Regions from separate parts of the Jejuibacter sp. L23 genome, predicted to be linked through region 1. Evidence: predicted binding sites of a transcription regulator. Region 1 holds the regulator's gene; each other region holds the start of a gene.

Region 1 (5,777 bases):
CACTTTCACAGGGTTATCCCCATCGGGCCACGCGGGGGTAAAGCTGCATGCAGAATAACACTTTAGCCGGGTCGTCGTGAACCGCCTCAGAGCTGCGTCCAGCCTGTTTTGGCGTAAAAACGTTCGCTTTGCTTCCATCGTCACGTCTGGAAACAAAAAAGCGGCTTCCCGCATGAGGTTTCTGTGGATTAGAATCCTCTGACTCCCGAAGCCGACGCCGCCCGGCGCCGCACTAACCATCGTTCAGGAAGTTAACGAGTGGCCCGAAACAGAAAATTTGCGCTTACCGTTTGCGCGCTGTTCCTGAGCAGCGCCCTGGTGCCCCATGCCCTGGCGGCAGGACACAGCCACCAGACGACCGAGCACAAGGCCCGCGCCCATAAATCCGGCGTCAGCCATAAAACGGTACTGCGCACCAGCAAACGCCACACCGGCGCCCGCAGCAAAAAACGCCCGACGCAGCGTAAAACCCGGCCCCATCATACCGGCACTACCTCAATTGCCAGCGCCCATAAGGACAGAATCGAAAAAGCCCGCAAAGTGGCGATGAATAAATTAATGAATCAGCTCGGTAAACCCTATCACTGGGGTGGAAGCTCACCGCGTACCGGCTTCGACTGCAGCGGTCTGATCTGGTATGCCTACAAAGATTTAGTCAATATTCGTATCCCCCGTACCGCCAACGGCATGTACCATCTGCGCGATGCAGCACCAGTGAACCGCAGCGAGCTACAGCGCGGCGACCTGGTCTTCTTCCGTATTCGCGGTCGCGGCACCGCCGATCACGTCGGGGTCTATGTGGGCAACGGTAAGTTTATCCAGTCCCCGCGTACCGGGCGCGACATCCAGATAACCTCTCTGAGTGATAACTACTGGCAGCGCCACTACATTGGCGCCCGTCGGGTGATGACGCCAGACACTCTGCGCTAACGCCCCCACTGACAAGGGGGCGTCGCTGTGGTTATTCGGCATCCGCCGCCAGCGTCTGATGCGGCGCTTTGCGCGATGAGAACAGCACCAGCAGCAGCCCCAGCGCGGCGATAATGCCCCCCATGACCGGCACGAAGCTATATCCCAGGCCACCGGAGATCACCGCCCCGCCCGCCGCAGCCCCCAGCGCATTACCAAGGTTAAAGGCGCCGATATTGACCGACGACGAGAGCCCTGGCGCCTCATGGGCCACTCGCATCACCCGCATCTGCAGTGGCGGAACCACGGCGAAGGTCGCTGCCCCCCAGACCACCATGGCGATGGCGGCACCGACTTCACTACGCGCCAGCCAGGGGATCGTAACCATAATCACGGTCAGCAGCAGTAAAAACCCTTTCAGGGTGCCGTTGACCGAGCGATCGGCAAAACGGCCGCCAAGATAGTTGCCCAGTGAAAAACCCAGCCCAACCAGCACCAGCATACCGGTAATAAAACCCGGCGAAGCATGAGTCACCCGCTGCAACACTGGCGAAATATAGGTATAAAGCGTAAACATCGCCCCCGCCCCCAGAACCGTGGTCAGCAGCGCCATCAGTACCTGAGGGCGCATCAGTACCCCCAGCTCGCGCTTCACGTCCGGACGATCGCCCGCGCCGCCCGCAGGCAGCGACAGCCACAGGCTTAACATCGCCACCACGCCAAGACCGGCGGTGGCCAGGAAGGACATACGCCAGCCAATGGCGCTACCCAGCCAGGTTGCCGCTGGCACGCCGCCGATATTGGCGATGGTCAGCCCCATAAACATGGTGGCGACCGCGCTGGCCTGCTTCTCTTTAGGGACCAGACTCGCCGCCACTACCGAACCCAGCCCGAAGAAGGCACCATGGTTAAGGCTGGTGATAATCCGGGAGGCCAGAAGCCAACCATAGCTGGGCGCCAGCGCCGACAGCACATTACCGACAATAAAGATTCCCATCAGAAACAGCAGCGCGCTGCGTCTGGCACGATGTGACAGCAGCAGCGTCATCAACGGCGCTCCCACCATAACGCCAATCGCATAAGCGCTGATCAGCATACCGGCCACGGGGATGGAGACACCCACCCCATCGGCGATAACGGGCAGCAGCCCCATGGGCGAAAATTCTGTTGTTCCTATACCAAATGCCCCAATGGCCAGCGCCAGTAAGGGGAAATTAAATTTCATTGTTATTTCTCCGGTAAATTCGGGAGACAGCTTCCGCCAGGGCGGAACTCACTGCTGCCGGAAATCGTCAGGCGGAGAATAATGACAGTCTGCGGGGGAAAGTTAAAGACGTGTTAAAAGCAAAAGGCTGTTGCGCAAATAGCAATAATAGAAAGGCCCGGATACGCAACGACGCGCATCCGGGTCGGGGATTAATGCAGTACGGCAGTCAGTGCGCCGCACACAATCACGCCGAGCGCGATAATAGTGGTGACCAGCGAGTATTTCAGTTCGGTACTCATGATTTTCTCCTGTGCTTTTTTCCATATTAGCGTAATGACTGATTCATTTTCCCACAAACGACCCTGAAAATCCTGTATCAAGTGGCCCTGAATGCAGATTTCCTCTTCCACTTTTAGCAAAGATAGGACAAAATCCCCGGCTAACGTGTTTTTACGCCGTCCGGTAATGCCCTCCTCCCGTCCAGTGTCGCTTCCCCGACATACCTGCAACCTGAAAAGTTGCGCCCCGGGATAAGTCCAGGCAAACGATTAACCGGCCGGTATTCAAGGAGACCAGGAAATGGCCGGGAGTGACGACTGATGGCAACAATCAAAGATGTGGCAAAGCGGGCAAACGTCTCCACCACTACGGTGTCGCATGTTATCAATAAAACCCGCTTTGTCGCGGAAGAGACCCGTAATGCGGTATGGGCCGCCATCAAAGAGCTGCACTACTCGCCCAGCGCCGTAGCCCGCAGCCTGAAAGTGAATCACACTAAAACCATCGGGCTGCTGGCCACCAGCAGTGAGGCCCCCTACTTTGCGGAAATTATCGAAGCCATAGAGAAAAGCTGCTTTGATAAGGGCTATACCCTGGTGCTGGGCAACGCCTGGAATAACCAGGAGAAACAGCGCGCCTACCTGTCGATGATGGCTCAGAAACGCGTCGACGGCCTGCTGGTAATGTGCTCGGAATATCCGGAACCGCTACTGGCGATGCTCGAAGAGTACCGCCATATCCCAATGGTGGTCATGGACTGGGGCGAAGCGAAAGCTGATTTCACCGACTCGGTCATCGATAACGCCTTCGAAGGCGGCTATATGGCGGGACGCTACCTGATTGAACGCGGCCATCGTGATATCGGCGCGATTCCCGGCTCCCCGCACCGCAATACCGGCGCGGGCCGTCTGGCAGGCTTTAAGAAGGCGCTGGAAGAAGCGCGCATCAAACTGAATGAAAAGTGGGTGGTGCAGGGAGACTTCGAGCCGGAATCCGGCTACCGCGCCATGCAACAGATTCTGTCTGCCGCCCAGCGCCCCACGGCAGTATTCTGCGGCGGCGATGTGATGGCGATGGGCGCCCTGTGTGCCGCCGATGAAATGGGGCTGCGGGTGCCCCAGGATATTTCGATTATCGGCTACGATAACGTGCGCAACTCCCGCTACTTTACCCCGGCGCTGACCACCATCCACCAGCCCAAGGACTCACTGGGGGAGACCGCCTTTAATATGCTGATTGACCGTATCGTCAATAAGCGCGAGCAGTCCCGCACCCTGGAGGTTCACCCGCGCCTGATTGAGCGCCGCTCGGTGGCCGATGGCCCGTTCCGCGACTATCGCCGCTAAGTACCACTATCGCCGCCAGGCACAGGGGAGCCCGCTCAACCGGGCTCCTTCAGCCACTCCGCATTCAGCGTTTCGCTATCCCCCAGATAATCCAGCAGCCAGCCCAGCACCGGTGAGTCTTCGTTCTGGCGCCAGCTCAGACAGCAGGCGGCATCAGGAAAGCGATTCTCCAGAGCCAGCGCTACCCACTGACCGCTTTTTATCCGCGGTTGCGCAACGTGGGCTGGTACCATGCCGACACAGAGCCCGGCATCCAGGCACTCTCTTGCCGTCTCCCAGTCCGGCACCACCATGCGCCGCTGGTTATCCAGCAGCCAGGTCGTACGCTTGGGGAGTGAGCGCGAGGTATCTTCCAGGACCAGCGACGGCCAGCGTCGCAGTCGTTCATCATCCAGCGCCCCCTCCGCTACCGCCAGCGGATGACCGGACGCCACCACGCAATGCCAGCGCAGCATCCCCATATCCCGAAAGGCGTAACGGCCACCAACCGGTACTGCCCGGGTGGCGCCGATCGCCAGCTCTACGCGCCCGTCCTCCAGCGCGTCCCATACGCCGTTAAACACTTCACGAGAAACCCGCAGCTCCACATCGGGGAAATGGCGGTAGAAATCCAGCACCAGTTGGCGGGTACGCGCCGGTTTAACGATGTTATCCACGGCGATGGAGAGCTGCCCGCGCCAGCCGTTGGCAATCTGCTGGCAGCGCTGACGGGTGGAGAGCATTTTTTTGATAACCTCCCGTCCTTCGCGCAGAAAAAAGGCCCCGGCCTCCGTCAGTTCGACATCTCGATGGCGGCGCACGAACAGCGGAACCGCCAGCCACGCCTCTAACTGACGTACCGTATAACTGACCGCCGAAGGCACCCGGTGCAGCTCCTGGGCTGCCGAACTAAAGCTGCCGTTGCGGGCAACAGCATCCACCACTTCCAGTGAGTATTCCGACCACATATCTGCCTGCAAAAAATTTGAATGCAACAGGCAAATATTAGCGTTTCACAAGCAATGATGCACTCCTTACACTGCGCCCATTCCCTGCATTCACCCAAAAAAGATCTTAGAGAGAAATCATGCAACCTGGAAAAGGATTTATGGTCTGGCTGGCCGGTCTGAGCATTATCGGCTTTCTGGCCACCGATATGTATTTGCCGGCGTTTTCCGCCATGCAGCAGAGTCTGAACACCAGCCCTGGCGCTATTAGCGCCAGTCTGAGCCTGTTTCTGGCAGGTTTCGCGCTGGCGCAGCTGATCTGGGGACCGCTGTCGGACCGTTTTGGCCGCCGTCCGATACTACTGGCGGGGCTGGCGCTGTTCGCCTTCGGCTGTCTGGGAATGCTGTGGGTCAAGAGCGCGACCATGATGTTGGCACTGCGCTTTATTCAGGCGGTTGGGGTCTGTGCCGCCACCGTAAGCTGGCAGGCGCTGGTCGCCGATCGCTATCCCGGCCCGCAGGCAAAACGGGTTTTCGCCTCTATTATGCCACTGGTCGCGCTTTCGCCAGCGCTGGCGCCTCTGCTGGGTAGCTGGCTGCTGGTGCATTTCGAATGGCAGGCCATCTTCCTCGCACTGTTTATCATTACCCTGCTACTGATGGCCCCCGCATTGCGTATGGCGCCGCAGCGTCCCAAACCGCACAGCGAGGTGGCGAAAACCGGGTTCCTGATGCTGCTGCGCTGCCGCAGCTATCGCGGCAACGTCATGATCTATGCCGCCTGCTCCGCCAGCTTCTTTGCCTGGCTGACCGGCTCGCCGTTCCTGCTACGCGAGCTGGGCTACGGGCCAGGCGCCACCGGCCTGAGCTACGTCCCTCAAACCATCGCCTTTCTGATTGGTGGTTACGGCTGTCGCAGCGCCCTGTCGCGCTGGGGTGGCGAACTGCTGCTGCCCTGGCTACTGGGCCTCTATGCCCTGAGCGTACTGGCAACCTGGGGCGTGGCGCTTTCCGGCCACGCAACCCTGACCCTGTTGCTGATCCCCTTCTGCCTGATGGCGCTCGTGAACGGTGCTATCTATCCCATCGTCGTTTCGGCGGCCCTGCTGC
Region 2 (5,777 bases), 1.0 Mb from region 1:
ATATAGTAGAGGTAGCACTGTTCCCACCTCGCATGATTCGCCAGTAATGGCGTTACCTGATATTTTCCGCAGCGCACCGTGACAAACGGCACCAGACGATGAAAGCGGAATCGCTGTTCGCTATAGCCATTCAGGATATTCAGACAACCCGTGATAGCCATGTCGTTGCCATAAATATTAAGTGGATGATCCAGACCGTGACCGAAACCTTCCATCCGGCTGAACAGTTCCCCTGCATTAAAGTGATCGGGGTGGGTATGAGTAAACAGCAGCTCGGTTATCGCCGAACCATCAAGACCGTCACGTAATATCTGATGACTGAAGGTCGGCGCCAGATCGATTAACAGAACATCGTCGATAATGGCCGACGAATGGGTACGTACCTCCTTACCTTTTACTTTTCGGGCTTGCTGACATATATCACAGCGACAGAATGGATTGGGGATACCTTCAGATGCCCCGCTACCAAGAAAGTGAATTTTCATTATTGTCATCCTTGCTCTTTTTGTAGAAATATTAAGATCGCTTTGCCCCTAATATTTTCAACAATGAACAAGTGGGCAGAATACACAATGAAAAATTGGTGAAAAAGCGAACGCAATCAAAACAATAATGTCAGGCAAACAGACTGGCGATAAAAATTTATGCCCCGGCCCGCAACAATTTGTACAGCACAGTTTCTGACAACAAAAACGCCCACGGCAGTACAAGCCGTGGGCGTTTTGACAAAACGTACGCTTCTAAAAAGGCGTTATTTACGACGCCAGATGGTTCCCTGTGGGCCATCTTCCAGCACAATCCCCATCTCGTTCAGGCGATCGCGCGCCATATCCGCCGTGGCCCAGTCCTTTGTTTTACGGGCATCGTTACGCTGTTTGATCAGCGCTTCAATTTCTGCCACTTCGCTATCGTCGGACTGCGCACCGCTCTGCAGGAACTGTTCCGGTTCCTGTTCCAGCAGACCCAGCACCCCGGACAGCTTGCGCATATGGGCCGCCATCCCGTTCGCCGCCGCCATATCTTCCGACTTCAGACGGTTAACCTCGCGCGCCATATCGAACAGCACCGAGTAGGCTTCAGGGGTGTTGAAGTCATCATCCATCGCTTCCCGGAAGCGCGCTTCAAATTCGTCGCCCCCCGCAGCTGCCACCCTGCTGTCGGTACCGCGCAGCGCGGTGTACAGACGTTCCAGCGAGGCGCGGGCCTGCTTGAGATTCTCTTCGCTGTAGTTAAGCTGGCTGCGATAGTGGCCGGACATCAGGAAATAACGGATGGTTTCAGCATCGTAGTGCTTCAGTACATCGCGCACGGTGAAGAAGTTGCCCAGCGATTTGGACATCTTTTCGCGATCCACCATCACCATACCGGAGTGCATCCAGGTGTTAACGTATTCGCCGTCGTGGGCACAGGTGGACTGCGCGATTTCGTTTTCGTGGTGCGGGAACATCAGATCCGAACCGCCGCCGTGAATATCGAAGTGGCTGCCCAGCTGTTTGCAGTTCATGGCGGAACATTCGATATGCCAGCCAGGACGCCCTTCGCCCCACGGAGAAGGCCAGCTCGGCTCACCAGGCTTGGACATCTTCCACAACACAAAGTCCATCGGGTTGCGTTTGGCATCGGCCACTTCTACCCGGGCGCCGGCCTGCAGCTGTTCCAGGTCCTGGCGCGACAGCAAACCGTATTGCGGATCCGTCGGCACCGAGAACATCACGTCGCCATTGCCAGAAACATAGGCATGGCCACGTTCGATCAGACGCTCGGTCAGCGCAATAATCTCCGGAATATGGTGCGTGGCGCGCGGCTCGCTGTCCGGACGCAGAATATTCAGCGCATCGAAGTCCTGGTACATCTCAGCGATCATGCGGTCCACCAGCGCGTTGAAGGACTCACCGTTCTCCTGGGCGCGGCGAATGATCTTATCGTCGATATCGGTAACGTTACGCACGTATTTCAGCTTATAGCCCAGAAAACGCAGATAGCGGGCCACCACATCGAAAGCGACGAAGGTACGGCCATGGCCGATATGACAGAGGTCGTAAACGGTTATCCCACACACGTACATCCCTACTTCACCGGGGTGAATAGGTTTGAACTCTTCTTTTTGGCGACTCAGGGTATTAAAGATTTTCAACATCTGAAGATTCCATGTAAACGTGTGTCAGGGGGAAAAGCGCTATATCTTACCCGGAATTCCACGGGGACGCAGCACGCTTTGTCAGGTGTTTCCTTCGGCTGACTTATGCTATAAAGGCCCCCACATCTGCCGCAATACGCATGAACAATTATAGGATGCATAACATGGTTACTTTTCACACCAACTTTGGCGATATCGTTATCAAAACCTTCGACGATAAAGCGCCGGCTACCGTGAAGAACTTTCTGGATTACTGCCGTGAAGGTTTCTACGACAACACCATTTTCCACCGTGTGATCAATGGGTTTATGGTGCAGGGCGGCGGCTTTGAGCCGGGTATGAAGCAGAAAACCACCCGCGATCCGATTCAGAACGAAGCCAACAACGGCCTGAAAAACACCCGTGGCACCCTGGCCATGGCGCGCACTCAGGCACCACATTCCGCCACCGCTCAGTTCTTTATTAACGTCGTCGATAACGACTTCCTGAACTTCAGCGGCGAAAGCCTGCAGGGCTGGGGTTACTGCGTCTTCGCCGAAGTGGAAGAAGGGATGGACGTGGTCGACCAGATCAAAGCCGTCTCTACCGGCCGCAGCGGGATGCATCAGGATGTACCGAAAGAAGACGTGATCATCAAAAGCGTGACCGTTAGCGAGTAATTCGTGGCCACCCTGTTTATCGCAGATCTCCATCTCTGCGCGGAAGAACCGGCGATTACCGCCGGTTTTCTGCGTTTTCTGGCGGGCGATGCCAGAAAGGCCGATGCGCTCTATATTCTGGGCGATCTGTTTGAAGCCTGGATCGGCGACGACGATCCCGAACCGCTACACCGCCAGGTGGCGCAAGCGCTACGTTCTCTCGTCGACAGCGGCGTGCCCTGCTTCTTTATTCACGGCAATCGCGACTTTCTGGTGGGCCAGCGCTTCGCCAGGGAGAGCGGTATGCAGCTACTGCCTGAAGAGCAGGTGCTTTCGATAGACGGGCGCCGGGTGCTGATTATGCACGGCGACACCCTGTGCACCGACGACCATGGCTATCAGGCCTTCCGGGCCCGGGTGCATCAGGGCTGGCTGCAAACGCTGTTCCTGGCCCTGCCGCTGTTCATACGTAAGCGCATCGCCGCACGTATGCGTGCCGGGAGCAAAGCCGCCAACGGCAGTAAATCTATGGAGATCATGGATGTGAATCAGCAAGCCGTGCGTGAGGCCATGTCGCGCCAGCAGGTGCGCTGGCTGATACATGGCCATACCCATCGTCCGGCGATCCACCCCCTTGATGTTGACGGTGAGCCGGCATGGCGCTGCGTGCTGGGCGCCTGGCATCGGGAAGGGTCGATGATCCGCGTCACCGCCGATGATGTGGAACTGGTCGCCTTCCCGTTCTGAGGATGGCCACCGTTTAAGCAATTTTTAAATTCAGGATTAATCGCGATGAAACCCACTTCCGAGCCAGTGCTGACCGCAGGCGGCATCCTGCTGCTGGCCTTTCTTTCCTGTCTGCTGCTGCCCGCGCCGCTGCTGGGTCAGGAACTGGCGCAAAAGCTGATGAGCCTGTTTCACTTTGTGGATATGAATCAGCTCTACACCATTATTTTCTGCCTGTGGTTTCTGTTTCTGGGCGCTATTGAGTATCTGGCGATCCGTTTTATCTGGCGGCGCTGGTTTGCCGTCTGAGCCCGGCAAGGTTGCCGGGTAACTTCGCTACGCAACCGTTTTCCTTCCCGGTTTTACGTGCTATTCTCTGAGCCCTTCATTTGTGATGAACGCCGTCGTTTTATCCCTATCCACAGGAGTTTCAGGACGCATGTCTTCAAACCAGGCTACCCGCATCGCTATTGTTATGGGTTCCCGCAGCGACTGGGCCACCATGCAGTATGCCGCCGATGTCCTTACCGACCTTAATGTTCCGTTTCATGTCGAAGTCGTTTCTGCGCACCGCACGCCGGACAAACTGTTCAGCTTCGCCGAAACAGCCCATGACAACGGTTATCAGGTTATCATCGCAGGCGCCGGCGGCGCCGCCCATCTGCCCGGTATGCTGGCCGCCAAAACCCTGGTGCCGGTGCTGGGCGTACCGGTACAGAGCGCGGCCCTGAGCGGCGTAGACAGCCTCTACTCCATTGTGCAGATGCCGCGCGGCATTCCGGTCGGCACCCTGGCCATTGGCAAAGCGGGAGCGGCTAACGCCGCGCTACTGGCGGCACAAATTCTGGCGCAGCACGACGCAGAACTCTGGCAGCGCCTGGAAGCGTTCCGCCGCCAGCAGACCGAAGATGTGCTGGAAAATCCCGATCCCCGGGAGGAAGCATGAAGCAGGTCTGCGTACTGGGTAACGGCCAGTTGGGCCGGATGCTGCGTCAGGCCGGTGAGCCGCTGGGTATCACCGTCTGGCCGGTAGGGCTGGATGCTGAACCGGAAGCCGTTCCGGTTCAGCAGAGCGTCATCACCGCCGAAATCGAACGCTGGCCGGAAACCGCGCTGACCCGCGAACTGGCCCGCCACCCGGCCTTTGTCAACCGGGATGTTTTCCCCATCATCGCCGATCGCCTGACCCAGAAGCAGCTGTTCGACAGGCTGAACCTGGCCACCGCCCCATGGCAGTTGCTTGCCTCTCCGGACCAATGGCCTGCGGTATTCGAAAGGCTGGGCGACCTTGCCATCGTCAAACGCCGCACCGGCGGTTACGATGGCCGCGGCCAGTGGCGGCTGGGCCAGAATGATGCCGACACGCTTCCCGATGAATGCTACGGCGAGTGCATCGTCGAACAGGGCATCCATTTTTCCGGCGAAGTGTCGCTGGTCGGCGCCCGCGCCCATAACGGTGCTACGGTGTTCTATCCCCTCACCCATAACCTGCATCAGGACGGTATCCTGCGTACCAGCGTCGCCTTCCCCCACGCGGATGCCGACCAGCAGCGCCAGGCCGAAACCATGCTGGGCGCCATTATGCAGGAGCTGAATTACGTGGGCGTGATGGCGATGGAGTGCTTCGTGACTCCCGCCGGTCTGCTGATTAACGAGCTGGCCCCCCGGGTGCACAACAGCGGCCACTGGACCCAGAACGGCGCCTCTGTCAGCCAGTTTGAACTGCACCTGCGCGCCATCCTCGACCTGCCTCTACCGCAACCGGCGGTCGACAGCCCGTCGGTCATGGTGAACCTGATCGGCAGTCATCTGAATTATGACTGGCTGAAGCTGCCGCTGGTGCACCTGCACTGGTACGACAAAGAGGTGCGCCCGGGACGTAAGGTAGGCCATCTCAACCTGAGCGCCAGCGATCCGCGCCGGTTAAGCGATACCCTTAAGGCCCTGACGCCGCTTCTGCCGCCAGAATATGCCAGCGGGCTGGCCTGGGCTCAGGCTCATCTTAACGGCTGAATCTCCCCCACAGGCGGCCATCCGGTCGCCTGATGCCCACTAAAACGCACGATATTCTCCCCTGAGCGTTGCGCCCATGCCTTATGGCTACGTAAAATAGCGCTACTGCATTTTGCATTTCACTCGCCACGATCTCTTATCGTCGGCCATAAGGTCTGTTCAATGGATAACGCTTCCCCGGTGCGTCCTGATAGCCAGGACTACCGTGATATCATTCTTTCCGGCGTGCCGCTGCTGGATGTGCGCGCCCCGGTGGAATTCGC
Region 3 (5,777 bases), 360 kb from region 1:
CCCGAAAGCCCGCGCTGTCGATACGGGCGACCCGCACCCGATTTACCCGGGAGCCGCCCTGGGCTTCGATCACCGCACTGCCGCTGATAATACGAATGCCTCTGGCCCGGGCCTGAGCCACTCGTTCGCCGTCGGGGTTATCTCTGGCATCGACAATCGCCACCACTTCCCGACCTGCATCCAGCCAGTCCAGGGCTGTGCAGTAGGCCCGATCGTTACTGGTAGACAGCACCAGGCGCTGGCCCGGCGCCACGCCATAGCGATGAAGATAAGTCGAGATAGCACCGGCGACGAAGTTGCCCGGAATATCATTACCCGCGTACACCAGCGGCCGCTCGTGGGCGCCGCTGGCCAGCACGACTCGCCCTACCCGTACCCGATGCAGACGCAGCCGCGCCTGACGAGCCGGGGCCGTTTCCCCCAGATGATCGGTACGCCGCTCCAGCAGGGTCACAAAGTTGTGATCGTGGCGCCCGGTGGCGGTAGTGCGCGGCAGTAGCTGTACGTTGGCAAGCTTCGCCAGTTCCGCCAGGGTTTCCGCCACCCAGCGAGCGGCATCGCGGCCGTTTAGCGGTTCGCGACTATCGAGCAGCGAGCCGCCCATCTCTTCCTGTTCATCCACCAGAATCACCCGCACGCCGCTGCGTCCGGCAGCCAGCGCCGCCGCCAGACCGGCCGGACCGGCGCCGACAATCAGGACATCGCAGTGCTGATTCAGATGATCGTAGCTGTCGGGGTCGCGCTCTTTGGGGCTACGCCCCAACCCGGCCCCTTTGCGGATGTACTTCTCCCAGGTCATCCACATCGAGGCTGGTTTCATAAAGGTTTTGTAGTAAAAGCCGGGGGGCATAAATCGGCCCAGCATTTTACCCACGCCGCCCATCAGGTCACGCTCGGCGCTGGGCCAGCCGTTGGTGCTGGCAGCGACCAGACCGTCATACAGCGCCTGCTGGGTGGCCCGGACGTTAGGCACCTGGCTGGCCTCGGTGCTGCCCAGTTGCACCACGGCATTGGGCTCTTCGGCACCGGCGGCCACAATGCCGCGCGGGCGTCCGTACTTAAAGCTGCGGTTAACGATATCCACGCCGTTGGCCAGTAGCGCCGAGGCGAGAGTATCGCCAGCAAAACCCTGTAAGGTCTTGCCGTTAAAGCGGAAGCTGAGCGGACGCTTGCGATCGATACGGCCGCCGTCGGCCAGACGATTCACCTGTTTCATACCCCACCTCCGGCCTGGCGTCGCTCATCGCTGGCGACGGTTTCGGTTTCGCTGTCGTCGCGCCGTGGCAGGGTCACCACCTCGGCCCCGGCGCTGGCTTTCGGCTGTTCGCCGATCCGGTAAGTTTCCAGAATCTGGTAGCTCACCGTATGACGCACCACGTTAAAGAATTTGCGGCATCCCGCAGCATGCACCCAAAGTTCCCGGTGAATGCCGCGCGGGTTATCGCGAAAAAACAGATAGTCGCCCCACTCTTCATCGCTACAGGCGTCAGGGTCCGCCGGGCGCACGATATGTGCCTGGCCTTTGGGGTGAAACTCTTCCTCTTCCCGGTGTTCGCCACACCAGGGGCACCAGATATGCAGCATCTCTTTGACTCCTCGTCAGTGGGCAACACCGGCGGCGCCGTGTTCGTCTACCAGGGCGCCGGTATTGAAGCGATCGATCGAAAACGGGGCCGCCAGCGGATGGGGCTCGCCCTTCGCCAGGCTGGCGGCAAAGACGTGGGCCGAGCCCGGCGTGGCTTTAAAGCCGCCGGTTCCCCAGCCGCAGTTAAACCACAGCCCTTTCACTTTGGTGGGCGACAGAATCGGACTGGCGTCCGGCGTGGTATCGACGATGCCGCCCCACTGTCGGTTCATTCGCACCCGCGAGAAGGCCGGGAACATTTCGACGATCGCCTGAAGCGTATGTTCGATGGTGGCATAGCTGCCGCGCTGCCCGTAGCCGGTGTAGCCGTCGATACCGGCGCCAATTACCAGATCGCCTTTGTCCGACTGGCTGATGTAGCCGTGAACGTGGTTCGACATCACCACGGTATCCAGCACCGGCTTCAGCGGTTCGGAAACCAGCGCCTGGAGCGGATGCGATTCCAGCGGCAGTTTCAGCCCGGCCATTCCCGCCAGTACCCCGGAGTTGCCCGCCGCTACGCAGCCCACGGTGCGGGCTTCGATATCGCCACGGGTGGTATGAACGCCGTAAACCTGGCCGTCGCGCATCATAAAGCCGGTGACTTCGGTCTGTTGCAGGATGTCCACTCCCAGGGCATCCGCCGCACGGGCAAAGCCCCAGGCCACGGCGTCATGACGCGCCACACCGCCCCTGGGTTGCCAGGAGGCGCCCAGGATCGGATAACGGGCGTTTTTGGAACAGTCGAGCATCGGCACCAGATCCTGCACCTGGCGGGCATCCAGTACCTCGCCGTCAATGCCGTTCAGGCGGTTGGCGTTAACCCTGCGGCGAATGTCGCGCATATCCTGAAGGGTATGCCCCAGGTTCAGCACGCCACGCTGGGAAAACATCACGTTGTAGTTGAGATCCTGCGACAGCCCTTCCCACAGTTTCATGGAATGCTCAAACAGCGCCGCCGCCTCATCCCACAGGTAGTTGGAACGCACGATGGTGGTGTTGCGGGCCGTATTACCGCCCCCCAGCCAGCCCTTTTCCACCACCGCGACGTTAGTAATGCCGAACTCTTTCGCCAGGTAATAAGCGGTTCCCAGTCCATGACCGCCACCGCCGATAATAATCACATCGTAGGACTTCTTCGGCATGGGATTGCGCCACATGCGCGGCCAGTTTTCATGGTGGCTCATACCGTGGCGCAGCAGGCTAAGCCCTGAATAATTTTGCATCGGATAGCTCCCTGTCTGTCAGGCGAAAGCGGGTCGGGACAGCGTCATGCCCTGGGGTTCGCCGTAAACCGGATAACGGGCGCACAGCTCCGCCACCCTGGAACGCACCCAGGCTTCGATATTGCTGCTCTCTTCGCCTTTCGCCAGGGTATCCAGGATGTCGCAGATCCACTCCGCCAGCTCTTCGCATTCACGCTGACCAAAGCCGCGGGTGGTAACCGCCGGGGTGCCGATACGCAGTCCCGAAGTGACAAAGGGGCTACGGGGATCGTTTGGTACGGCGTTTTTGTTGACGGTGATATTGGCGCGACCCAGGGCGGCATCCGCCTCTTTACCGGTAATGCCCTGACGAATCAGCGACACCAGGAACAGGTGGTTATCGGTTCCACCGGAGACCAGATCGAAACCGCGGCGGGCAAAGACGCCGGCCATCGCCCGGGCATTGTCGATAACCCGGGCCTGGTAGCGGACAAATTCTTCGTTCATCGCTTCACGCAGCGCCACCGCTTTAGCCGCAATCACGTGCATCAGGGGACCGCCCTGCTGCCCGGGGAACACCGCGCCATTCAGTTTCTTGTACAGCTCTTCATCGCCGCTGGCGGAGAGGATCATCCCGCCGCGCGGGCCGCGCAGGGTCTTATGGGTGGTAGTGGTCACCACATGGGCATGGGGCAACGGGCTGGGGTAGCAGCGGGCCGCCACCAGCCCGGCGACGTGGGCCATATCCACCATCAGCCAGGCGCCCACTTCGTCGGCGATCTCACGAAACCGACGCCAGTTCACCACCCGGGCATAGGCGGAAAAACCGGCGATAATCAGCTTCGGCCGATGTTCACGGGCCAGCGCCAGCACTTCGTCGTAGTCGATTTCGCCGGTTTCCGGGTTCAGGCCATATTGCACCGCGTTGTAGTGCTTACCGGAAACGTTGGGGGCCGCGCCGTGCGTTAAGTGGCCGCCATGGGCCAGGCTCATCCCCAGAATAGTGTCCCCCGGCGCCACCAGCGCCATAAAGGCCGCGGCATTGGCCTGAGCGCCGGAGTGCGGCTGTACGTTGGCGTAATCCGCCCCGAACAGCATGCAGGCGCGCTCAATCGCCAGCCGCTCCACCACGTCAACGTGTTCGCAGCCGCCGTAATAGCGCTTGCCAGGATAACCTTCGGCATATTTGTTGGTCAGTTGACTCCCCTGTACCGCCATCACCTGAGGACTGGCGTAATTTTCGGAAGCGATCAGTTCGATATGGCTTTCCTGGCGCACCATCTCATCAACGACGGCGGCGAACAGCTGCGGATCGGTATTGTTCAAATCATCGGCATTCATCTGATTATCCTCAGGGTTAGCGCTACGGCGGCAGCATCCGCCATCCGTTAGCCAGGATAGACCGGAGGGCGGTCCTGAAGATTGAACAGATGCGACACCTTTCTGTCACAATCGCGACACAGGTTTTTAATTGATTGTTATTTAAGGAAATAGACTGACCGCGGGGATTTGTATTTTTGCGTGAAATAGCAAAAAATGCCGGTTAACCTCGGCGCTGAAGGCGTTCGGGCTCTCCGATATGCAAAAAGAAGGGATCAACTGCCCGATCGTTATATCCCACAATATTTCATTAAATTGACATGGTTATCTTTTTTATTATTTACCCACACAAAACGACTGGTTAATTAATCCGAGGAATATTTAAGCAATATAATAAATTTTCAGAGAGCGGTCACAAAATATAAAGGATCAGCATCGCTGAAAGGGATAAAAATAAAATAGACTCGTTTCACAACATAACTTCACCTCAGAAGATGCAGTATGAAAATAAAACCCCTGCCGCCGTTAAACAGCCTGGTCGCATTCGAGGCGGCTGCCCGTCACCTTAGTTTTACCCTGGCCGCCCATGAACTCAGCGTGACTCAGGGGGCCATCAGCCGCCAGATTCGTCAGCTTGAAGAGTTTCTGGGCAGCGCGCTGTTTACCCGTATTAATCGCCATATTCATCTGACCACCACCGGGCTTCAGTACTATCAGTCCATCAGCAACGCGTTAATCGATATCGCCAGCGTAACGGGAGACGTGAAAAAGTGGCAGGGCGAGCACAAGGTTACGGTCGCCACCACCAACGCCATGGCGGCGCTGTGGCTGCTGCCCCGGGTGGCCGCCTTTCAGAGCGAACATGAGGAGATCGATCTCAGGATACTCGCCTCTGACAGCATCCACGATCTGCGGCGGCTGGACTGCGATATCGCGCTGTTTTACTGCCGGACACCGCCGCTCAATATGAAGGCGACGCCGCTGTTTTCCGAACAGGTGTTCCCGGTATGCAGCCCCAGTTATCTGGCGCGTATCGGCTCCCCCACCACGCCGGAGGGACTGTTCAGCAAGACGCTGCTGTTTCTGGAAGATTCCCACACCGACTGGCTGGACTGGGAAGAGTGGTTCGCCGCCGTCAATCTGCCGCCGTTTCAGCCGAAGAACCACATTAATATCAATAACTACCCGATGCTGTTGCAGGCAGCCATTAACGGCCAGGGGATTGCGCTGGCCTGGGCCTCTCTGGTGGACAGCTATCTGGAGTCCGGGGCGCTGATCCGCCCGGTCAGTCATACCCTCTCTACCGCCTCCAGCTTTTCGCTGCTGGAGCCGGTGGGTAAAGGGGTGATTCCAAACAGCGTCAGGCTGTTTCGCGAATGGCTGTTGAAACAGTGCCCTGCGGCGGTGGCGCAGGCGGTGTGACCCTCATCGCGGCCTGCCCCCTCACCCCAGCCCTCTCCCTCACCCCGGCCCTCTCCCTAAAAGGGAGAGGGAGAAAACCAGCAGCCAGCCAGTTCCCTCTCCCTAAAAGAGAGAGGGACAAAACCAGCATCAGCCAGTTCCCTCTCCCTCCGGGAGAGGGTTAGGGTGAGGGAAAACTACGCGCTCTTCTTCTCAACCAGCGCGAT
Region 4 (5,777 bases), 2.0 Mb from region 1:
CAGACGCACCACGATATCATGATCCTTCAGCATGCGATCGTCAGCCTGGATAAGCTCATTGAGCAGGCGTTTTACCTCATCAATATCGGCATCGTAAGAGACCTGAATAATAAATTCGTTACGGCGTACCGGCTCGCGTGAATAGTTCACGATATTGCCGCTGATAATATTGCCGTTTGGAATCACCACTATTTTGCCATCCAGGGTGCGGATGGTAGTAGAGAAAATCTGCACGTTCAGCACGGTGCCGGACTGGCCGCTGATATCGACGAATTCGCCGGTGCGGAACGGGCGGAAAGTAACCAGCAATACGCCAGCCGCCAGGTTAGAGAGCGAGCCCTGCAGCGCCAGCCCCACGGCCAGACCGGCAGCACCCAGTACTGCAATCACCGAAGCGGTCTGTACCCCAACCCGCCCCAGGGCGGCGATCAGCGTAAAGGCGATAATCCCATAGCGTACCAGTGCGGAAAGGAAATCCGCCACGGTGGAGTCTATCTTACGGGACAGCATGACTTTATTGACCGCATTAGACACCATGCGGGCCACGATCATACCGATGATGATGATAGCGATAGCGGCGGCAATATTAACCGCGTAGCCAATTAGCAGCGCCTGATTGCGCACGACCCAGTTACCGGCATTTTCAATGCCGCCAATGACGTTAATGTCTTCCATCCATAAATCCTTAATATCGTTATGGTTTAAACTCGCTTCGCCGAAGCAATCCCCTTAAAGGGTAAGCAAAGGAGGGGGATTATACCAGGGGAGAAGCAGGCAACCACAAGAGGAGAATAAAAACAAAAAAAGGGCCCGCTTGCAGCAGGCCCTGTCAACAGTGCGTTACGCGCTGATTTAGAGTACGTCGATAGCGTTCAGCTCTTTAAACGCTTTTTCCAGGCGAGTCACCATGGACTGCTGGCCGGCACGCAGCCATACGCGCGGATCGTAGTACTTCTTGTTCGGCTGATCTGCGCCTTTCGGGTTACCCAACTGGCCCTGCAGATAGGCTTCGTTTTCTTTGTAGTAGTTCAGAATACCTTCCCAGGTTGCCCACTGGGTGTCGGTATCGATGTTCATTTTGATAACACCGTAGCCTACAGACTCTTCAATCTCAGCAGCAGTAGAGCCGGAACCACCGTGGAACACGAAGTTCAGGCTGTTGTGCGGCAGGTTATGTTTTTTGGAAACATAGTCCTGAGAGTCGCGCAGAATGGTCGGAGTCAGCTTAACGTTACCCGGCTTGTAAACGCCGTGTACGTTACCGAAGGAAGCGGCGATGGTGAAACGCGGGCTGATGGCGTTCAGCTTGGTGTACGCGTAGTCCACGTCTTCCGGCTGGGTGTACAGCGCGGATTCGTCCATATGGCTGTTGTCCACGCCATCTTCTTCACCGCCGGTGCAGCCCAGTTCGATCTCCAGGGTCATGCCCATTTTGGACATACGCTGCAGATATTTAGAGCAGATCTCGATGTTCTCTTCCAGAGACTCTTCAGACAGGTCGATCATGTGGGAAGAGAACAGCGGTTTACCGGTCGCGGCAAAGTGCTTCTCACCGGCGTCCAGCAGGCCATCGATCCACGGCAGCAGTTTCTTGGCGCAGTGGTCGGTGTGCAGGATAACCGGCACGCCGTAGTGTTCAGCCATCTGGTGCACGTGATGCGCGCCAGAGATAGCGCCCATAATGGCCGCGCCCTGAGGAACATCGGTCTTAACGCCTTTACCCGCGATAAAAGCCGCACCGCCGTTAGAGAACTGGACGATAACCGGCGATTTTACTTTCGCAGCGGTTTCCAGCACGGCGTTGATAGAGTCAGTACCCACGCAGTTAACTGCCGGCAGAGCAAAATTGTTCTCTTTTGCTACCTGGAACACCTTCTGTACGTCATCGCCAGTGATCACGCCAGGTTTTACGAAATCAAAAATTTTTGACATGTTACGTTGTCCTGTATCTTCTCGGCCTTTCATCCGTCGTCTTTCACCTGAGTGAAATCGCCAGGATGTCATTGAAAAACAGGCGGGATTTTCCCGCCTGAAGATGCATTACTGCTTAGCACGCTCTTCGAGCATGGCGACTGCCGGCAGTACTTTGCCTTCCACGAACTCCAGGAATGCGCCACCGCCAGTGGAGATGTAGGAGATCTTATCGGCGATGCCGAACAGATCGATGGCGGCCAGGGTATCGCCGCCGCCTGCGATGGAGAAGCCTTCGCTGTCAGCGATAGCGTTGGCAACAATCTCGGTGCCTTTGCGGAAGTTCGGGAATTCGAATACGCCAACCGGGCCATTCCACAGAATGGTTTTAGCGTTTTTCAGGATTTCCGCCAGTTTTTCAGCGGAAACATCGCCCAGATCCAGAATCTGCTCATCATCTTTAATGTCGGTTACCGACTTCAGGGTTGCAGGCGCAGTTTCAGAAAACTCGGTTGCCACACGTACGTCGGTCGGAACCGGGATATCGCAGGTGCCCAGCAGGCGTTTGGCTTCATCTACCAGGTCAGCTTCGTACAGGGATTTACCCACGTTGTGGCCCTGTGCGGCAACAAAGGTGTTAGCGATACCGCCGCCCACGATCAGCTGGTCAGCGATTTTAGACAGCGAGTCCAGCACGGTCAGTTTGGTAGAAACTTTGGAACCACCAACGATGGCAACCATCGGGCGAGCCGGCTCTTTCAGCGCTTTACCCAGCGCGTCCAGCTCGGCAGCCAGCAGCGGGCCAGCACAGGCAACGTCGGCGAACTTGCCCACACCGTGGGTGGAAGCCTGGGCGCGGTGCGCAGTACCGAAAGCGTCCATCACGAACACGTCGCACAGTGCGGCATATTTCTTAGACAGAGCTTCGTCGTCTTTCTTTTCGCCCTTGTTGAAGCGAACGTTTTCCAGCACCACCAGTTCGCCAGCGTCGATTTCAACGCCGTCCAGGTAATCTTTCGCCAGACGAACCGGATTAGAGAGCTTGTCTTTCAGGTAGTTAACTACCGGCAGCAGAGAGAATTCTTCGTTGTACTCGCCTTCGGTCGGACGACCCAGGTGGGAAGTGACCATCACTTTTGCGCCCTGCTTCAGAGCCAGTTCGATGGTGGGCAGGGAGGCACGGATACGGGCATCGCTTGTCACTTTCCCATCTTTAACCGGCACGTTCAGATCCGCACGGATTAGCACGCGTTTACCAGCCAGATCCAGATCGGTCATCTTAATTACAGACATGGTGAATCCTCTCGTTGATTCTTAAAGTTTTGCAGGCGCAAACCGCGCCTTACCTGAAACCAGTGGCGGCCATCGCTAACGTTGTGTCGAGCATTCGGTTAGCAAAGCCCCATTCGTTGTCGCACCAGACCAGGGTTTTGACCAGGTGCCCACCGCTGACCCGCGTCTGGGTGCCATCGACGATGGCACTGTGCGGATCGTGGTTAAAATCTGTCGAGACCAACGGTAATTCCGTATAGTCAACTATACCATGAAATACCCCCTGTGCCGCTTTTTGCAGCAACAGGTTAACCTGTTCAACCGTCACCGCCTGGCGCAGCGTAACGCTCAGATCGATGGCAGTTACGTTGATGGTTGGCACCCTGACCGCTATCGCTTCAAAGCGGTCACAGAACTGCGGAAAGATACGGGTAATGCCCGCCGCCAGCCGGGTATCAACCGGAATAATCGACTGGCTGGCCGCCCGGGTACGCCGCAGATCCGGGTGATATGCATCGATAACCTGCTGATCGTGCATCGCGGAGTGAATCGTGGTTACCGTTCCGGACTCAATGCCCCAGGCATCTTCCAGCAGCTTAATCACCGGGATAATGCAATTGGTGGTGCAGGAGGCGTTGGACACCATACGATCTTCCGCCCTGAGCGCCTGATGATTCACCCCGTAAACCACGGTAGCGTCCAGGTCATTCCCTCCGGGATGAGAGAACAGCACCTTCTTCGCACCTGCGGCGAGATGCAATTCGGCATCGGCCCTGCTGCCGTACACGCCGGTGCAGTCCAACACCACATCAATACCCAGATCGCGCCAGGGAAGCCGTTCGGGTTCGCGCAAATGCAGCAGGCGCACAACGTCATCGCCAATCCACAGTTGGTCACGCTCCTGACGAACGTCCCAACCGAAGCGCCCGTGGCTGGTATCGTACTTAAGCAGATGCGCCATCCCGGCGGAATCCGCCAGTTCGTTGATAGCCACCACGGCAATCTCCGCGCGGCGCCCGGATTCGTAGAGGGCGCGAACCACATTGCGTCCGATGCGGCCAAAGCCATTAATCGCGATGCGTACGGTCATATCTCTCCTGCCAGATTCCCACCAAAACGGCTGACAGAGTAATCCAGCGTGATGCCTTAAGGAATCTTTGCATGCCCAAAGGGTGACTGTTTGGTCGTTTGTCGAGCATTTTTTCTACTGAAACGAAACAACTGAAACGCTTCAGCCAGAATAAGCGAAACGGCCGCTAAAAGGAACGCCCTGGGTGCGGTACCGGGAAAATAACTTGATGTGCGTCACAAAATAACGTCACTGGAAGGAAGCCAACGAAAAAAGGCTCCCACCGGGAGCCTTTCATCAATACCCGATAATGGGGTTACAGCAGCGCTTTCGCTTTGTTAACCACGTTATCCACGGTGAAGCCAAACTCTTCGAACAGTTTCTCTGCCGGAGCAGACTCACCAAAGGTGGTCATACCCACGATATCGCCGTTCAGACCCACATACTTGAACCAGTAGTCGGCGATACCAGCTTCGATAGCCACACGAGCGCTAACGGCTTTCGGCAGTACCGATTCACGATAAGCGGCATCCTGCTTGTCGAAAGCGTCGGTGGACGGCATGGAAACCACGCGCGCCTGCACCCCTTCCGCCGTCAGGCGATCCCAGGCAGCCACGGCCAGCTCAACTTCAGAGCCGGTGGCGATCAGAATCAGCTGCGGCTGGCCTGCGCAATCTTTCAGCACATAACCGCCGCGAGCAACGTCCGCCAGCTGCTGAGCGCTACGCTCCTGCTGCGCCAGGTTCTGGCGGGAGAGGATCAGCGCGGTCGGACCGTCGTGACGCTCAACGCCATATTTCCAGGCAATGGCAGATTCCACCTGATCACAGGGGCGCCAGGTGCTCATATTCGGCGTCAGACGCAGGGAAGAGAGCTGCTCAACCGGCTGGTGAGTCGGGCCATCTTCGCCCAGACCGATAGAGTCATGGGTGTACACCATCACGTGGCGCTGCTTCATCAGTGCCGCCATACGCACCGCGTTACGGGCATATTCAACGAACATCAGGAAGGTAGAGGTGTACGGCAGGAAACCGCCGTGCAGCGCGATACCGTTGGCGATAGCGGTCATACCGAATTCACGCACGCCGTAGTGGATATAGTTACCCGCCGGATCTTCATTCAGCGCTTTAGAGCCGGACCACAGCGTCAGGTTAGACGGCGCCAGGTCGGCGGAGCCGCCCAGGAATTCAGGCAGCCAGGGACCGAAAGCTTCGATAGCGTTCTGGGAAGCTTTACGGCTGGCGATTTTCGCCGGTTCAGCCTGCAGTTTCTCGACGAAAGACTGCGCTTTTTCCGCAAAGTCGGCCGGCATTTCGCCCTTCATACGGCGGGTAAATTCTGCGGCTTCCTGCGGGAAAGCTTTCGCATAGGCGGCAAATTTCTCATTCCAGGCATGCTCTTTCGCAAGGCCCGCCTCTTTGGCGTCCCACTGCGCGTAGATATCCTGAGGAATCACAAACGGCTCATACTTCCAGCCAAGCGCTTCGCGGGTAGCGGCAACTTCGGCATCGCCCAGCGGCGCACC

Evidence for each region. Region 1 encodes PurR, which represses purine synthesis genes. Its sites were predicted from a motif close to CANGCAAACGTTTGCNTG; they were not measured.
Region 2: purE (5-(carboxyamino)imidazole ribonucleotide mutase) is a predicted target of PurR. The motif match lies at 3,839-3,856, and genes of this name have one in related genera.
Region 3: glyA (serine hydroxymethyltransferase) is a predicted target of PurR. The motif match lies at 4,208-4,225, and genes of this name have one in related genera.
Region 4: epd (erythrose-4-phosphate dehydrogenase) is a predicted target of PurR. The motif match lies at 4,293-4,310, and genes of this name have one in related genera.

Annotation. Positions count from the first base shown of each region.
Region 1 covers NZ_CP138199.1:2,336,331-2,342,107, reverse strand. The annotation lists gene SCU88_RS10775 (NlpC/P60 family protein) at 259-930, shown strand; gene SCU88_RS10770 (MFS transporter) at 962-2,134, opposite strand; gene SCU88_RS10765 (YnhF family membrane protein) at 2,326-2,415, opposite strand; gene purR (HTH-type transcriptional repressor PurR) at 2,716-3,741, shown strand; gene punR (DNA-binding transcriptional activator PunR) at 3,777-4,688, opposite strand; gene punC (purine nucleoside transporter PunC) at 4,808-5,777, shown strand, end outside.
Region 2 covers NZ_CP138199.1:1,325,539-1,331,315, reverse strand. The annotation lists gene SCU88_RS06085 (MBL fold metallo-hydrolase) at 1-485, opposite strand, end outside; gene cysS (cysteine--tRNA ligase) at 752-2,137, opposite strand; gene ppiB (peptidylprolyl isomerase B) at 2,302-2,796, shown strand; gene lpxH (UDP-2,3-diacylglucosamine diphosphatase) at 2,800-3,522, shown strand; gene SCU88_RS06065 (DUF1158 domain-containing protein) at 3,568-3,810, shown strand; gene purE (5-(carboxyamino)imidazole ribonucleotide mutase) at 3,941-4,447, shown strand; gene purK (5-(carboxyamino)imidazole ribonucleotide synthase) at 4,444-5,514, shown strand; gene mnmH (tRNA 2-selenouridine(34) synthase MnmH) at 5,677-5,777, shown strand, end outside.
Region 3 covers NZ_CP138199.1:2,696,738-2,702,514, forward strand. The annotation lists gene SCU88_RS12420 (sarcosine oxidase subunit alpha family protein) at 1-1,216, opposite strand, end outside; gene SCU88_RS12425 (sarcosine oxidase subunit delta family protein) at 1,213-1,584, opposite strand; gene SCU88_RS12430 (sarcosine oxidase subunit beta family protein) at 1,600-2,850, opposite strand; gene glyA (serine hydroxymethyltransferase) at 2,869-4,170, opposite strand; gene SCU88_RS12440 (LysR substrate-binding domain-containing protein) at 4,651-5,571, shown strand; gene SCU88_RS12445 (BCCT family transporter) at 5,748-5,777, opposite strand, start outside.
Region 4 covers NZ_CP138199.1:4,336,706-4,342,482, forward strand. The annotation lists gene mscS (small-conductance mechanosensitive channel MscS) at 1-675, opposite strand, end outside; gene fbaA (class II fructose-bisphosphate aldolase) at 853-1,932, opposite strand; gene pgk (phosphoglycerate kinase) at 2,041-3,204, opposite strand; gene epd (erythrose-4-phosphate dehydrogenase) at 3,254-4,273, opposite strand; gene tkt (transketolase) at 4,569-5,777, opposite strand, start outside.